2 linked regions of the Limibacter armeniacum genome follow. The protein of the gene in region 1 interacts with the protein of each later gene in a pairwise test. Links are inferred from orthologs where the notes say so. Each region holds a gene or a part of one and is shown on either strand. Other genes may lie near its edges.

The links.
Region 2: the proteins of prmA (region 1) and rplK interact in binary tests that used the Escherichia coli proteins (3 or more experiments, as listed by UniProt). The link is inferred for Limibacter armeniacum from one-to-one orthologs.

What each region holds. Positions count from the first base shown.
Region 1 is NZ_JBAJNO010000009.1:2,934,664-2,937,939, forward strand. What follows is about bases 79-3,024. They hold prmA (50S ribosomal protein L11 methyltransferase), read left to right. Parts: upstream 79-1,113; coding sequence 1,114-1,935; downstream 1,936-3,024. Other genes in these bases: tpiA (triose-phosphate isomerase), read left to right, coding at 148-909; V6R21_RS29935 (hypothetical protein), read left to right, coding at 2,174-3,024. Also shown: more of V6R21_RS29935, read left to right, coding at 3,025-3,276. UniProt on the Escherichia coli protein: Methylates ribosomal protein L11.
Region 2 is NZ_JBAJNO010000009.1:1,899,427-1,902,580, forward strand. What follows is about bases 82-2,905. They hold rplK (50S ribosomal protein L11), read right to left. Parts: upstream 1,804-2,905; coding sequence 1,360-1,803; downstream 82-1,359. Other genes in these bases: rplJ (50S ribosomal protein L10), read right to left, coding at 93-635; rplA (50S ribosomal protein L1), read right to left, coding at 638-1,333; nusG (transcription termination/antitermination protein NusG), read right to left, coding at 1,808-2,377; secE (preprotein translocase subunit SecE), read right to left, coding at 2,410-2,607. UniProt on the Escherichia coli protein: Forms part of the ribosomal stalk which helps the ribosome interact with GTP-bound translation factors.

The sequences.
Region 1 (3,276 bases):
GATTGCGTCAAATAGTCATTCCTAATTCCAAATTGGGAAAATCCATAAGTGACTTTACTCATTTCTCGCCCACATTGGCAATGCCTATATTTAGCCTTCCTAAAAATTCGGAACCAACATAATTCGATAAAAAATCAAACTACAGACATGAGAAAGAAAATAGTAGCTGGTAACTGGAAGATGAATACCCTGAAGGATGATGCACTGAAACTTGCTTCAGAGGTAGTGAACATGGCTAAAGACGAGACTCCATCTGACGTTACAGTGATTATGGGTGTGCCTTTCATCCACTTAAGCGGTGTGAAATCATTGGTAGGAAATGCATCCAATGTATTTGTTGCTGCTCAAAACTGCTACTTTGAGCCAAAAGGAGCTTTCACTGGTGAGATTTCAGCACCTATGCTGAAGTCATTTGGTGTAGACTATGTGATTTTGGGCCACAGTGAAAGAAGAGAGTACTTCAAGGAAACACATGAGGAACTTGCAAAGAAAGTAGATGCTGTATTGGCTAATGGAATGGCTCCAATTTTCTGTGTAGGAGAAGTATTGAGCGAAAGAGAAGCTGGAAAACAGAAAGAAGTAGTATCTAAGCAACTGGAAGAAAGTCTTTACCACTTGTCTGCTGAGGACTTTAAGAAAGTGGTGATTGCTTATGAGCCAGTTTGGGCAATTGGTACAGGTAAAACGGCATCAAGTGATCAAGCTCAGGAAATGCACAAAGATATCCGTGACATGTTGGCTTCTAAATACGGTCAGGAAGTAGCGGATGAGATTTCTATCCTTTATGGAGGAAGTGCAAAACCAACGAATGCACCAGAGCTGTTTGCTAACGCTGATGTAGATGGTGGATTGATCGGTGGTGCTTCATTGGCATCTAGAGATTTTATTGATATCACGAAGTCTTACTAAGACTGATAAGGCATAATTAAAATGAATAGAGCAGCGGACAGGAAATGTTCGCTGCTTTTTTCGTTTCTAAAAATAAGAAGCACCGAAAAACACGGTTGAATTGATATAAGGTTTCAGGTTAACATTTCGCTGATGTCGCTTTTTGTATATTTGTCAAGTTTAATAAAATGGGATTGACAAAGCGTTTACAAACAAATTGATTATATGGAATATATCGCATTAGATGTAAAGTGTAGCGAGGAACTCAAAGAGGTGTTGCAAGCTGTATTGGGAGGTATTGGTTTTGACTCTTTTTTAGAAAATGACGAAGGGTTTGAGGCTTCTATAGAGCAGCATCTTTTTGATGAAAATGAGTTCAAAGACACTATTTCCTTCTTTGAAGACCAGATATCTTATTCATTTAAGGAAGTTGAAAAGCAAAATTGGAACAAGCTTTGGGAGAGTAATTATGAACCTGTGGTGATTTCCGATGATTTGCTGATCAGAGCATCGTTTCATCAACCTGACAAGGAGTACAAACACGAGATTGTGATCACTCCTAAAATGTCATTTGGTACAGGGCATCATTCTACAACGACGCTGATGCTGCTTAACCAACTTGAAATTGATCATCAGGATAAAGTGGTTGCGGATCTGGGTTGTGGTACGGGTATTTTGGCTGTAATGGCTAAAAAACTTGGAGCGACTTCTGTAGATGCTTGTGATATTGAAGACTGGTCAGTAGAGAATGCATTGGAAAATGCAGCAATCAATGGGATAGACATCAATGTTACAGTAGGAACAGTGACGGACATGCCCAAAAAAGATAGTTATGATATCGTATTGGCTAATATCAACCGTAACGTTCTGTTAAATGAGATGGGGATTTATGCAGGTATGTTAAAGCCACAGGCGACACTATTACTAAGTGGATTTTATACAGAGGATTTGCCTGTTATAAAAGAGAAGGCAGCGGAGTACGGGCTAGTTTATGAATCTCATAAGGAGAGGCTAAATTGGGTAAGTGCCGTATTCCATAAGAAATAAGGTATTGCTAATGGAGGCAGGTTCTAATTGATGTTTAGTTAGAACTTGCCTTATTATAAATTAACATTGGGAAATCCTTTTGCTGCTGCAACTTAACTTTCGGTGTCATTAATAGCTAAGACAATAAACCAACAGTGGAAACCATACGGTTTTCTGCTGAAGAACTAGCCCAAATTTTAGGAGCTAAATATAGTGTTACTTATTTTTCATGTATTATAAAACTGACTCAATCAGCCCAATGAACATTCGGTATCTGAACTACATTAGCCTGTTATTGCTGTTGATTCTTCCCTTTAGTGTCTTTGCACAGGACTTGGAGGAAGAGCCTGAACAGGTAAAGCAAGTACGGACATTTGCCATTCTTCCTTTTACAGAAAAAGACAGTCTTACATCTGACATAGAAAACCTGTTGACTAGATCGACAAGCCATACGGCTGATTCCGTGTTGATGGACATGCTATCTTTATCTGAAGGGCAGTTGTCTGAAGATCAGAAGGACTTACTCTTTACTACTTCCAAGAGAATGTACCTGAAGCGATTTCCTGCGAATAAAGACATAGAAAACTATTATGCCTGTGTAGCAGCAGGTGGAGCAAAAGGTAAGTTTTCCTCTGAGCAGCTGACACGTTTTATGCAAATAGCAGATTCTGTGGTGGCTCTTTATCCGGCAAATATTGCTAAAAACTTTCTTCACAGGTCTCGACTTTTCCTTGAGGAACAGAAACTCTACCATTCACGATTCCATACTATTATCGTAGAAGGAGGTACTGTTGAGTTTGGACATATTCCTGATGGTTCATTGATCAAAGGGGATGCAGAAATCAAACCTGAAGTAGCAGCTAAAGCTGACTCTGTAGAGCAAAAAGAAGAATGGTTTGGTCATTTGGAGGAAGAGGAACAGCAAACGAATACAGAGGGAACAAGTGAAGAAGCTTGGCCTGATGATAATCCTTCAGATGAATCTTCAGAAGAAGAGACTGAGAGTTGGGATGATGCATGGGATGGTTCTTGGGAAGACAGCAGTACAGGAAGTGACACAGGTGAGTGGAGCGGAAGCTGGGATGGAGAAGATGTTGATAATGTAGAGGAGTATGAAGAGCCTGCTCCAAATGAAGCTGTTTTTGCATTTGAAAAAGAGAACACTGCTACTTATGACCCTTCAATGGAAGCGCCATTACCAGACGTTTTAGGACCATTTATGGAAATCAAAGATGCTAACTTTAGGGTAGAGTCCATCATTGATACGGTTCTGATTGAAAAGGTTAGTGGTTCTTTGTTACTCAAAAACGATACACTTGTAGGAAGCGCTGGTAGAATGTTTTGGAGTAACCTTTCCATACC
Region 2 (3,154 bases), 1.0 Mb from region 1 along the record:
TCATTGACTCTTAGCGTAACATTCTACTTCCGGTGCTTGCAAAAAGCAAGACTTTAAGGGTTAAGCTACCAGTTGGTAACTTAAGAGCTTCCTTACTCTCCTCTTTCTTCTAGAGTTTTCAGGATGCCAGAGATAGTTTGGCCACTTGAAGACAGCGCAGAAATAACGTTCTTCGCTGGTGACTGAAGCAAACCAATAACGTCGCCGATAAGCTCCGCTTTCGATTTGATTGAAGTCAGTGCTTCAAGGGTGTTATCACCTACGTAAAGTGCTGAGTCAACTGACGCACCCTTCAATACAGGGATTTGTCTATCTTTACCCATGCCTTTTCTGAATTCCTTCAGAGCTTTAGCAGGTGCTGATCCAGACTCTGGAGAGAACATGATACCAGACATACCTTTCAGTACAGCTTTATCAGTGAACTCACTGTAGTCAGCCTCCAGTGTACCCAGGGCTTTCTCGATCAGTTTATTTTTAACTACTCTGTATTCGATACCCTTGTCGAAACAAGCCTGTCTGAACTTGTTTACTTCTTCAACGGTCATTGATGCAGCATCAACGATATAGAAGTAATCAGTTGCAGCTAACTTTTGGCTCAGTTCCTCGACAAGTTCAAACTTTTCTTGTTTAGTCATGATTAAATACCTTGGATTGAACCTTTGTCAACATTAATACCAGGGCCCATAGTTGAAGAGATCGTAATACTCTTGAAATAAGTACCCTTAGCTGCTGATGGCTTCAGTCTGTTGATTGTACCTACCAGCTCTTCAATGTTTTCTTTCAGCATGTTTGCCTCGAAAGAAACTTTACCAGTTGAAGTGTGGATGATACCAGTTTTATCAACTTTGAAGTCAATCTTACCAGCTTTTACTTCTTGTACCGCTTTGCCTACTTCAAGGGTTACAGTACCCGCCTTAGGGTTAGGCATCAGACCACGAGGACCCAATACTCTACCAAGACGACCTACTTTGGCCATTACCGTTGGCATAGTGATGATTACGTCGATGTCAGTCCATCCGCCTTCGATCTTTTTGATCATGTCGTCAAGACCTACGTAATCTGCACCTGCAGCTTTCGCTTCTTCTTCTTTATCAGGAGTAACTAGTGCTAGTACTCTTACTTCTTTACCTACACCGTGTGGCAGAGATACTACACCTCTTACCATTTGGTCAGCTTTACGTGGGTCTACACCCAGTCTTACGTCAATATCAACAGAAGCGTCGAATTTCTCGAAAGACAGCTCTTTCACAAGCGCGCAAGCCTCCTCAAGGGTATAAGCTTTGTTGCCGTCGTATTTAGACAAGGCTTCTTTATATTTCTTTGTCAGTGCCATGTTTTCTTAATACTTCTTGTGAAAAATTATGCTTCCCAAGGAGCTTGACCTGAAACAGTGATACCCATAGACCTTGCAGTACCTGCTACCATTCTCATGGCAGACTCAACAGTAAAGCAGTTTAGGTCAGGCATTTTAGTTTCGGCAATCTCTTTTACTTGATCCCAAGTAACTGATGCTACTTTGTCACGGTTTGGCGCAGAAGAACCTTTCTTTGCTTTTGCCGCTTCCATCAGCATGTTGGCTGCCGGAGGAGTTTTGATTACGAAGTCGAACGACTTGTCGGCGTAGATCGTAATCAATACTGGCAGCAGTTTGCCTGCTTTGTCCTGAGTTCTGGCATTGAACTGCTTACAGAAGTCCATAATGTTCAGACCCTTAGAACCCAGCGCAGGACCTACAGGAGGCGAAGGATTAGCTGCTCCACCTTTAATCTGTAGCTTCAGATAACCCGCTATTTGCTTAGCCATTTTCTTAATCTACTTTTTCTACTTGTTTATAATCAAGTTCCACTGGTGCGTTACGCCCGAAGATCTTCACCATGACGTTCAGTTTTTTCTTCTCGTCATGTACCTCTTCAACAGTTCCTGTGAAACCGCTGAATGGTCCGTCCATTACTTTCACCGATTCGCCAACAACGAAGGAAACATCGTGTTTCACTTCTTCCTCGTCCTGCTCATTGATATTTAATAGACGGTTGATCTCAGACTCTCGCATAGGCTTTGGAAGCACTGATGGGTCTTTTGTGTCCGCATTCAGAAAGCCTATGACACCTGAAACGTTTTTGATCATGTGCAATGCCTCACCATTAGATAAATCAGCACGAACAATTACGTAGCCTGGAAGTGAGATACGTTCTACTTCAACTTTTTTGGTTTTGCCATCGCGCTGCTTTCGTGTTTGGTAAACACGTTCAGTTGGGACAAACACATCCGTGATAAAGGCACCCATGCCTTGATTCTCTACCTCTTTTACAAGGTATTCTTTCACTTTCTTCTCTTGTCCACTTACGGCTCTGACTACATACCAATTCAGACCACTCATTCGACTATATTATTTTTGGAGGCGCAACTAAATTAAAACTTGAAAGAATTGTAAAAAGCTGACAGGCTTTCATTGAATGCTGTATCAGCAAGACCAATCACCAAAGCGAAGATCAGGGAAGATACAAGCACCAAAATTGAGCTCTGCTGCAATTCACTAAAAGATGACCACGTTACGTTCTCTGTCATCTCTGTATAAGATTCTCTCAGAAATTGAACAAATTTATTCATGTGTCGTGTAAGTTTTATGGACATAAAAAAGAAGCTTTTCGTTTCTAAAGCCTCTACTTATGCCAGGTTAAAAAACCAGATATCCTGTAAACTAATGCACGGGCGGTAAGATTCGAACTCACGACCTACGGTTTTGGAGACCGCCGCTCTACCAGCTGAGCTACGCCCGTGTACAGTATACGAAGCAAGTATAGGTATTTTTTCTTACAAAAAACACATCTACTTGAAATTCGAGATGCAAAGGTAGAAAGTTAACTATGATAATCAAATAGTTCTAGAAATTATTTTAGTTAATCTCCTTTAACCCAATCTATTAACTTCCTTTGCCATTACTTACACTAAAGTAAACCAATGTTTACTGCAAGAAAAAACCCCGTAGTTTCCTACGGGGAATTCCTTGTTGCACGGGCGGTAAGATTCGAACTCACGACCTACGGTTTTGGAGACCGCCGCTCTACCAGCTGAGCTACGCCCGTTTTTGTTTTGCTATTCTATCCCTGAAAGCGAGTGCAATATTAAGGGGTTAAATTGTAATTCCCAAACACCA